Ammoniphilus sp. CFH 90114: one gene and its partner. The protein of the gene in region 2 interacts with the protein of the main gene of each other region in a pairwise test. Links are inferred from orthologs where the notes say so. Each region holds a gene or a part of one and is shown on either strand. Other genes may lie near its edges.

Region 1 (2,747 bases), on a different replicon or contig from region 2:
ATATCCAATATGCGGATGTTCCTTGATGCACAGGAGGAAGGGCATGCCTGAAGGTAGGATTATTAAGGCATTAAGCGGCTATTATTACGTTTTGGATGGACAATCGATTTGGCAGTGCAGGGCTCGCGGCTTATTTAAGAAAAAGGGAATTACACCGTTAGTTGGCGATTGGGTGGAATATGATCAGGAAAGCAACGAGGAAGGATATATTCAATCTGTTGGAGAACGTACCACCGAACTGGTTCGTCCTCCAATAGCCAATGTGGATCAGGCTGTTTTGGTTTTTTCCCTAGCTCAACCTGCTATGAGTCATTTGTTATTGGATAAGTTCTTAGTGCATACGGAATCAGCAGGAGTTAGGTCCATTATTTGTCTTTCTAAGGCTGATCTTGCGGAAGATGAAATTGATGAGATTGAACAGTTATACCAGAGGATTGGATATGAAGTATTGGTGACGAGTAAGTACTCTGATCAAGGAATAGCGAAGCTAAGAGAAATGCTTCAAGGACATATTACGGTATTGGCTGGACAATCTGGTGTAGGAAAATCTACTCTATTGAACGCCTTGTTCCCTGGTTCCAACCTGCAAACAGGGGAAGTAAGTGAGCGGTTAAGAAGAGGAAAGCATACGACTAGACATGTAGAGTTAATTCCTGTGGAAGGAGGCTTCGTAGCAGATACTCCAGGTTTTAGCCAACTAGATTTCTTTGAAATCGAACCAGTTGATTTGAGCTATTATTACCTTGAGATGAAGCCTTATATTCCAGATTGCAAATTTCGAGGATGTACCCATCTAAGCGAACCTAAATGTGCGGTTAGGGAGGCACTCGAACTTGGGATGATCGCACCATCTCGCTACGAAAGCTATAAGCAATTCATTCAAGAAATCAAAGATAAAAAGCGGAGGTATTGAAAAATGATGGAACGACCAATTAAGATTGCCCCTTCCATTTTATCCGCTGACTTTGCTAAATTAGGAGAGGAAATTCGGGAGGTAGAAGCAGGAGGAGCAGACTACATTCATGTGGATGTGATGGATGGTCACTTTGTTCCTAATATTACGATAGGACCGCTAGTGGTACAAGCCATACGCCCTGTTACCAATCTGCCTTTAGATGTACATTTAATGATTGAAAGTCCCGATCGCTATATTCCTGAGTTCGCAAAGCAAGGCGCAGATATCATTACGGTTCACCAGGAAGCATGTACACATCTTCACCGCACCATTCATTTGATAAAGGATTATGGAGTAAAAGCAGGTGTTGTGCTTAATCCAGCTACTCCAATTGTGACCATCGAGTCTATACTTGAGGATCTCGATATGGTACTTCTGATGACGGTTAATCCAGGTTTTGGCGGACAAAAGTTTATTTCAAGTGTCCTCTCAAAGATCAAACAACTTCGTCAACAACTGGATGAGCGGGGACTTTACCATGTAGAGATCGAGGTGGATGGCGGAATCCAGGCAGAAACCGCTCGTTTAGCTGTAGAGGCAGGAGCGAATGTGCTAGTAGCTGGAAATGCCATCTATGGGCAAAAGGATCGCCGAGCTGCAATCCAAGCCATAAGAGGTTAAAAAAAACCCGTATCCCTTGTTAATTAATAGGGAACGGGTCTTTTTTAGGCTTTAAGAGGTTCTTTTTGCCAGAAGCCTTCATAAATTTCTGTTTTCTCTTCCTCATCTAACATCCGGAATCCGTGGGTTTCGAAGAAATGGCGCAGGTCGTTTTCTATATTATTCGCATAGATTGGTTTTTGAAGCAAATAGGATTCATATTTCAAAAACTCTAAGCAGCGAGTAGCATCAGGTAGAGCTTTGGGCAAAACATTCAATTCCGAGAGATCAATGTGACGATGATAGACTTGATAGTGTAACTCAAAATGATCATTGACGACGGTTACTAAACCATCTTTATTCGATGTGTATTGGCCCTGAATGGTTTTAATGAATTGCTTTATACGGCTTTTTTGAAAATATTGAGGAAAAATGACCATGTTTGAACGATGAATGGGTGGGGGGGTAAAGATTCCCGCTTGTCCCATGTTGAACCCTCCTTTATCCTTTAGTGCCTCTACGTTTGGAGGCTTGTAAGATACAAGCTCTTACTGTTAAGTTATGTGAGCACGTACCAGAATAGAACCGATAAATAGAAGCTAGATTATCTGGAAGGGTTACCTAATATTTTAGGAACATTTCTTGGTGAGTAGTGAATATACTTTACTAAATGTTAATGTTCATCAATCCGTTTGGGAGTCCACCCGGGGGTCATAAGATTCTTGATGAGGAATGGCTGACGTACGGTGAGTGAATTTTATAGGAGGTAAGGAGGGGCAGTCATGAAGTTTTATACAATCAAGCTTCCAAGATTTATAGGGGGAATGGTAAAGGCCATGTTAGGAGCCTTTAAGAAAAAATAGGATAAAAAAAAGCACCTGGAGTTAGGTGCTTTTTTTTATGAGTTGTTGACTCATCTATGAAAGCTTGGGAAGGACCCCCAAGTTTTCTAGTCTATGAATTAAACACGGGTTACTTTACCGGACTTAAGAGCCTTTGCACTTACATAAACGCGCTTTGGTTTACCATCAACCAAGATACGCACTTTTTGAACGTTAACTCCCCAAGAACGCTTAGATGCGCGATTGGAGTGGCTTCTTTTATTTCCAGTACTTGCTTTCTTACCAGTTACAAAACATACGCGTGCCATTTTTTCCACCTCCCTGATACAACACTATCAGTTAAAGAAATA
Region 2 (7,987 bases):
TTTCACAAAGTACCCGAAGTTCGTAATGAACTGTAGGAAATTTCTCAGTTTGCCTTCATCCGGATCTTCATGGGTTCGATAAATAAACGGTTGATTTAACCAGTGGAAATGCTCTGCAACTGTCTCATTCGCAGCCAGCATGAATTCTTCAATAATTTGCTCAGCGATCGTCCGATCACGCAAGATCACTTCGGTTGGCTTGCCATCGGGGTCCACCAAGATCTTCGACTCTTTAAAATCAAAATCAATGGCTCCTCGCTCCATCCGTTTGTTCCGGAGATTCAGTGCTACTTCCTTCATCATTTGAAACATAGGAACTAACGGTTCATAACGAGAAATTAACTCTTGATCCTCTTCCTCAAGTATCTTATAAACATCAGAGTAGGTCATCCGCTCATTCGTCTTAATGACACTGGCATAGATGTCATGACGAACGATTTTGGCATCTGCATCTAGCTCCATATCACAGGTTAAGGTGAGTCGATTTACCTGTGGATTCAGACTGCATATTCCGTTAGACAAACGATGCGGGAGCATGGGGATCACACGGTCGACGAGATAGACGCTGGTGCCGCGGCGATAGGCTTCCTCATCGAGTGGAGTTCCTTCTTTTACATAGTAACTGACGTCCGCAATGTGAACACCTAACAGATAGTTTCCGTTATCCAGCTTTTCTAGGGAAACCGCGTCATCTAAATCCTTTGCATCCGCCCCGTCAATCGTGACCATCACGCGATCACGAAGATCCCGTCGGTTTTGATTTTGCAATTCCTCTTCGGTGATCTCATCAGGAACGGATTCGGCTTGCTCCATAACATGGGCATCAAATCCCTCAGCCAGCTCGTACTTATGTATAATCGATAAAATATCGACGCCTGGGTCATTCTTGTGCCCAAGGATCTCTACGATTTTACCTTCAGGATTCGTGCGGCCATCATCCGAGTACTTCGTGATTTCTGCAATTACTTTATGCCCATCGACTGCTCCCATACTCATATTCTTGGGAATAAACATATCCTTGGACATGCGCTTATCATCGACAATCACAAACCCGTAATTCTTTTCATCCGAATACGTTCCAACAAAACGGTTGTTTGCTCGTTGAAGGATGCGAATAATTTCTCCTTCCACACGAGAACCACTCTTCACTTTCGGATTGGGGCGGCATAGCACAACATCTCCATTCAAAGCGCCGTTCATATCATGAGCGGAAATAAAGATATCTGGCTCTCCAGCCGTTTCTTGGATGACAAATCCAAAACCTTTAGCATGGCCTTGCAATTTTCCTTTAATGAGATTCATCCGTTCTGGAACCCCATAACGGTTTGAGCGGGTACGAATAATTTTTCCAGCCTCTTCTAGTGAATTTAGAAGTTTGACGAATTCCTTAAAATCAGCAGCCGATTCAACTTCAAAAGCTTCTTCAAGCTCTTGAACCGTCATCGGATGGTAGGCCTCTTCCCTCATAAATTCGATAACTCTTTGTTCTGTTACCACTTGCTTCACTCCTTTTTTTTCTATATTTAAAGTATGGACTAAAGGCTCCTTCACGGACAAAAAAAAGGGGTTATCTCCCCTCTACGCTCCAAGTTACCTCTTCAAAAAACTTCGCTACGTCCATAAATAACTGATGTCTGTCATGATCTAGTGTAATGATATGGCTAGAAAGAGGATAATGAATGAGTTTCTTATAGTTTGACCCAATTTCATCATAGATATAATCAGCACTTGCAGGATCAACCGTTTCATCTTGCCCGCTCTGGGCGATGAAAATAGGCGTCTTGATCTGAGGCAGCTCTCCTTTTACCTCTTCTATCAGCTGATACAGACTATATACCGAGGCGAGCGGTGTCTTTGAGTAAGGCACAAGGTACTTTTCAATGTGTGGCGCCTTTTTCTCTCGAGTGCCTGGTACGTAGGGGAGAATCCACTTCGCATAGCGAGCGTACTTCATCCTTGTATCCCGAACAACGATCGGTGAGCTCAAGGTCGCCATCGCCCGAAATTCATAACGCTGGGCAAGCTTCAAGGCGAGGATTCCTCCCATCGATAAACCAATAGCGTAAATCACTCGATTCCCAGAGGCTAGAAGCTGATGATATCCCTCCTCAGCAGAATAAAGCCATTCTCTCCAGGTTGTCTTTTTTAAGTGTTCGGGAGACGTCCCATGTCCAGCTAAAAGAGGAGCGGAAATCGCATATCCGCTCCCTCTAAAGAATTCAGCTACAGGCTTCATCTCCAAAGTGGTCCCGGTGAACCCATGCAGAAGCAAGATCCCTCGGCCGTTATGTCCTTTATGGTAAATAGATCGAACTTCAGACACGAATATCGGCTCCCTCCGGTTCCCTTGTGAGAAACTCCTCTACTAAGGAGACAACCTGATCGCTCTCGCAATCATGACAAAGAATATGCTTCGATTGTGGTAAAAAGTGAATTTCTTTGCTTGTGGATTGAATACTCTGGTAGATGTAATGAGCACTTCTTGGCTCAACTAAATCATCGCATTCCCCTTGAAGGATTAGAGTTGGTACGGTGACCTTCGCCAACTCGGGCTTCAGAACTTTTACCAACCGCCGAAAATGAACGACCGCGCGAACGGGGGTCGAGAGTGACTTTTGCATATAACGCTTCATCAGATCCTTAGAATCGGCTGTGAAATTTGACTTGATGGCTTCCGCCATATGAGAGAACATCTGACCTGGATTTATATAATAAACGCAGGCATTGAGGAGCACTAATTTTGTTACAGGATATTTAGTTGAAAGATAGGCGGCAATCATGCCTCCCATCGAAAAACCGACCACATAGACGACAGAGCATTCCTTGAGCAACAAACGAAGCTCTTCTTCTGCTTTCTGGATCCAGTCCTTCCATGTCACTTTCTTCATGTCTTCCTTAAGATGACCGTGTCCGGGTAACGTAGGCATCGAAATTTTCCATCCATGCTTTCTCAGATGATCAGCGAGTGGTTCAACTTCATAGGGGCTGCCCGTAAAGCCATGAAGAAGTAAACAACCTGTCATAATACCTCTCCTTACGTTCCATATGTGCCTTCAGATGGGGTAGGATTGTACCCACTTTTCTCAATATACCACAATTATCCTGCAATGTTACCTTACAATTTTGTAACAATGAGGCAGAAACCGACGAAACTTCCCTGAAATATAAGAAAAGGAAGCAACCCTAAGGCTACTCCCTTCCTCCTACTATTACACTGCACCTCTTGTAAAGAAAGCTACAGCGATGGATAAAACCATAAATCCGACAGCCAATACGATGGTAATCTTATTCAATACCGCGTCAATGCCTCTCGCTTTCTGCTTACCCATCATTTGTTCTGCTCCCCCTGCAATCGCACCGGATAAACCAGCACTCTTACCGGATTGAAGCAAGACAACAACAATTAATCCAATGCAAAAGATTACAAGTAAGACTTTAAGAAAGAATGCCATATCAGTACCTCCATACCTAACCCAATAAAGCCTAGGTTGTCCATTCTAAGTATACTAAAATAAACTTTACCATAAACCTAGAGGGGATACAAGGCTACGAACGGAGGGAGAGGAACAAAAAGGACAGTAAATTTTACCTCCTAAACTAACCCTTAAGGTTATAGAAGGACTTTCTTCCGCCATATTGGCTGACAGGTCCTAATTCATCCTCAATGCGAAGCAATTGGTTGTACTTCGCCACACGATCCGTACGAGAAGGTGCACCGGTCTTGATTTGTCCAGCATTCGTAGCTACTGCAATATCCGCAATCGTCGCATCTTCTGTTTCTCCAGAACGGTGAGAAATAACAGCCGTGTACCCTGCACGCTTCGCCATTTCGATTGCGTCGAAGGTTTCGGTCAATGTTCCGATTTGGTTTACTTTAATTAAGATAGAGTTGGCAGTAGAGCTTTCGATACCACGGGATAATCTTTCCGTGTTGGTTACAAACAAGTCGTCTCCAACAAGCTGTACTTTGGAACCGATACGATCCGTAAGCATCTTCCAACCATCCCAATCATCCTCGGACAAGCCATCCTCGATAGAAATGATAGGATACTTATCAGCAAGTGAAGCAAGATAATCAACCATCTCAGCTGTCGTCTTCGTGACTCCTTCACCTTCTAAGTGGTAAGATCCATCCTTATACATTTCGGTTGCTGCCACGTCAAGAGCAAGGAAGATATCTTTACCTGGCTCGTAGCCAGCTTGCTTCACAGCTTCTAGGATGGTGGTGATGGCTTCTTCATTGGAGCCTAGATTAGGTGCAAATCCACCTTCATCTCCAACCGCTGTATTTAAACCTTTTTCCTTCAGTACGGATTTCAGCTGGTGGAAGATCTCTGCGCCCATGCGAAGAGCTTGAGAGAAGCTCTCTGCACCCACTGGCATCACCATAAACTCTTGGATATCTACGTTATTATCCGCATGTTCTCCCCCATTTAAGATGTTCATCATCGGAACAGGAAGCTGCTTCGCGTTGAATCCGCCAAGGTAAACATAAAGAGGAACGTTTAATTCGTTAGCAGCAGCATGAGCAATCGCCATGGAAACACCAAGAATAGCATTGGCTCCTAATTTGCTCTTATTCGGCGTTCCATCCAAATCAATCATCAACTGATCGATTCCCACTTGATCTAGGGCGTCTAATCCAATAATTTCTGGGGCAATAATTTCATTTACGTTGTCAACCGCTTGAAGGACACCTTTACCTAAATAGCGAGACTTATCTCCATCACGAAGCTCAACCGCTTCATACGCCCCTGTAGAAGCACCGGATGGCACCATTGCACGGCCAAATGCACCTGATTCTAAATAGACTTCAACTTCAACCGTAGGGTTACCACGAGAATCCAATACCTCTCTAGCATAAACATCAGAAATAATTGTCATTATCTTTTCGCTCCTTTTAAGTTATGAATTAATATAGGGACTTTCCGGTCATTTCTTTCGGCTGTTCCACACCTAACAACTTCAGTATGGTTGGAGAAATGTCGGCTAGGACACCGTCTTTTCGAAGTTCTACACCATCTTTGGTAACAATGAATGGAACAGGATACGTACTATGGGATGTGATCGGATTTCCATTCGGATCCAGCATGAGATCGGCATTCCCATGGTCGGCCGTAATCAGGGCAACTCCCCCCTTCGCAAGGATGGCATCGACCACCATTCCCATGCAGCGGTCTACGGTTTCCACGGCTTGAATGGTCGGTTCCATTCTTCCGGAGTGACCTACCATGTCGCAGTTTGCGAAGTTGAGGATGACCACATCATGAATATCCTTATCTAATTCATGGATTAAGGCATCTGTAATCCCTTGTGCACTCATCTCTGGCTTCAGGTCATAGGTCGCAACATCCTTAGGGGAAGGGATAAGAACCCTGGTTTCTCCCTCGAATTCAGCTTCGCGACCCCCGCTAAAGAAAAACGTGACATGAGGGTACTTTTCCGTCTCAGCAATACGCAACTGTTTTAGCCCCTCTTGGCAAAGAACTTCTCCCAACGTATTGTCTAGATTCGTAGGCTTGTACGCTACAAACCCTTGAACCGATTCACTGAACTTCGTCAAACAGACGAAATAAAGATCCTTTGGTGCCTTCTCTCCGCGATCAAACCCGCGGAAATCCTCATTGGTAAACACCTGAGACAACTGGATGGCCCGGTCTGGGCGGAAGTTAAAGAAGATGACAGCATCTTCGTCTTCTACTAGCCCATTCGGCTGGCCTTGCTCGTCTGTAATAACAGTAGGCATGACAAATTCATCGAAGATGCTCTTCTCATGGGACTCTTGGACGGCACGAAGAGGATCCACATAGGCAGGTCCTTCTCCATACACCATAGCCCGGTAAGATTTCTCCGTACGCTCCCAGCGCTTGTCCCGATCCATCGCATAATAACGCCCTTGAACCGTAGCAAACTGTCCTACACCGAGTTCCTGCATTTTCATCTGGGCTTCCTGAACATAGCGAGTCGCACTATCTGGCGATACATCTCGTCCATCTAAGAAGGCATGTATGTATACTTTCTCGATCTGCTGTTTCTTCGCTAGCTCCAACAAGGCAAAGAGATGGCGAATATGGCTATGAACCCCGCCATCAGACAGGAGACCATAAAGGTGAAGCTTGGTGTCTTTTTCTTTCACATGACGCATCGCTCCAAGAAAAGTCTCATTCTCAAAGAAGTGACCTTCCCGAATTTCCTTCGTCACTCTGGTTAAATCCTGATACACCACTCTTCCAGCTCCCAGATTGAGATGCCCGACTTCGGAATTCCCCATCTGTCCTTCTGGCAATCCGACCGCTTCCCCACTGGCTTCCAGCAGGGTGTTCGGATACTTGTTCCAAAAACGGTCAAAGTTCGGCTTGTTTGCCTGGGCAACAGCGTTCCCATAGGTTTCTTTTCGCATAGCAAAGCCATCTAAAATGACTAAGGCAACAGGTTTGGGTCTATTCATCTTACTGCTCTGCTCCTTTCAATAAGGCAAGGAAGGAATCAGGCTGTAAGCTTGCACCGCCGACCAACGCACCGTCAATATCACTCTGCAACATAAAACCTGCAATATTATCAGGCTTCACGCTTCCACCATATTGGATTCGCACTTGATTTGCAATGTTCTGATCATATTGGTCAGCGATGAGTTGGCGGATAAAGCCAATAACCTCACCCGCCTCCTCGGCAGAAGAAGTCTTCCCCGTACCAATCGCCCAGATCGGTTCATAAGCAATAACCATGGTCACCATCTGCTCTGAGCTAACATCCTTCATGGCGGCTTCCATCTGCACCTTTACAACTTCCTTCGTCTGATTCGCTTCTCTTTGCTCCAAGTCTTCCCCTACACATACGATAGGAACGATTCCATGCTTCAAGGCAGCATGAAGGCGCTGATTGACCGTTTCATCCGTCTCTCCAAAATAAGCTCGACGTTCAGAATGGCCAATGATAGCATATTTTACGCCTAACTCTTGGAGCATTAAGGGACTGATCTCACCTGTAAAAGCTCCTTCCTCTGCCCAGTGAATGTTCTGGGCGCCAAGGGCAATGTTCTTACCAGAAAGAGCTTCAGATAACGCTGGCAGCATAGTATAAGGTGCACATATAATAGCTTCTACCCGGTCTCCCTGGACAGGCATAGCTTCTGCGAACTTCTTTGCCTCTGCGATCGTCTTGAACATTTTCCAGTTTCCTGCTAGGATTGGAATTCTCATGTCATCACCTATTTATCTTCCAGTACGGTAACTCCCGGAAGTTTCTTTCCTTCCATAAATTCTAATGAAGCTCCGCCACCCGTAGAGATATGGGACATCTTCTCTGCGACTCCTGCTTTCTCCACTGCAGCAACGGAATCACCGCCGCCAATAATGGTGGTTCCTTGTACATTCACCATCGCTTGGGCAATCGCCTCCGTACCCTTCATGAACGCCTCCATCTCGAATACGCCCATCGGCCCGTTCCAAACCACCGTCTTGGAATCGGCAACCACCTTCTGGTAGCGTTCTGCCGTCTCAGGTCCGATATCCAACGCTTGCCATCCTTCTGGAATCGCACTGACCGATACGGCTTGGGTGTTAGCATCGTTCGAGAACCGATCCGCGACAATACAATCGGTCGGAATGTAGAATTGAACGCCTTTTTCCTTTGCCTTTTGGATAAAGGAAGCAGCCAATTCTACCTTATCCTCTTCAAGTAGAGAAGCCCCAACGTCAAATCCTTGTGCCTTTATGAAGGTATTCGCTAACCCTCCACCAAGAATTAGGTTGTCCACTTTATCCAGCAGACTTTCAATTACGCCAATTTTATCCTTCACCTTCGCGCCGCCGATAATCGCGGTAAAAGGACGCTCCGGGTTGGAGAGGGCACCACCAAGAAATTCTAGTTCCTTTTCCATTAAAAATCCGGAAACGGCAGGTATGTAATGTCCAATACCTTCTGTAGAAGCGTGCGCACGGTGTGCCGCTCCGAACGCGTCATTCACGAATAAATCAGCAATCTCCGC

The links.
Region 1: the proteins of eno (region 2) and rpe interact in binary tests that used the Escherichia coli proteins (3 or more experiments, as listed by UniProt). The link is inferred for Ammoniphilus sp. CFH 90114 from one-to-one orthologs.

Annotation. Positions count from the first base shown.
Region 1 is NZ_SDLI01000001.1:429,996-432,742, forward strand. It holds rpe (ribulose-phosphate 3-epimerase), read left to right. Parts: upstream 1-919; coding sequence 920-1,576; downstream 1,577-2,747. Other genes in the region: pknB (Stk1 family PASTA domain-containing Ser/Thr kinase), read left to right, coding at 1-26; rsgA (ribosome small subunit-dependent GTPase A), read left to right, coding at 44-913; EIZ39_RS02270 (hypothetical protein), read right to left, coding at 1,621-2,043; spoVM (stage V sporulation protein SpoVM), read left to right, coding at 2,338-2,418; rpmB (50S ribosomal protein L28), read right to left, coding at 2,517-2,705. UniProt on the Escherichia coli protein: Catalyzes the reversible epimerization of D-ribulose 5-phosphate to D-xylulose 5-phosphate.
Region 2 is NZ_SDLI01000013.1:79,539-87,525, reverse strand. The notes cover bases 2,742-5,584. They hold eno (phosphopyruvate hydratase), read right to left. Parts: upstream 4,885-5,584; coding sequence 3,598-4,884; downstream 2,742-3,597. Other genes in these bases: gpmI (2,3-bisphosphoglycerate-independent phosphoglycerate mutase), read right to left, coding at 4,913-5,584; secG (preprotein translocase subunit SecG), read right to left, coding at 3,210-3,452; EIZ39_RS22085 (alpha/beta hydrolase), read right to left, coding at 2,742-3,023. Also shown: rnr (ribonuclease R), read right to left, coding at 1-1,497; EIZ39_RS22090 (alpha/beta hydrolase), read right to left, coding at 1,568-2,323; more of EIZ39_RS22085, read right to left, coding at 2,316-2,741; more of gpmI, read right to left, coding at 5,585-6,448; tpiA (triose-phosphate isomerase), read right to left, coding at 6,450-7,199; EIZ39_RS22060 (phosphoglycerate kinase), read right to left, coding at 7,208-7,987. UniProt on the Escherichia coli protein: Catalyzes the reversible conversion of 2-phosphoglycerate (2-PG) into phosphoenolpyruvate (PEP). It is essential for the degradation of carbohydrates via glycolysis.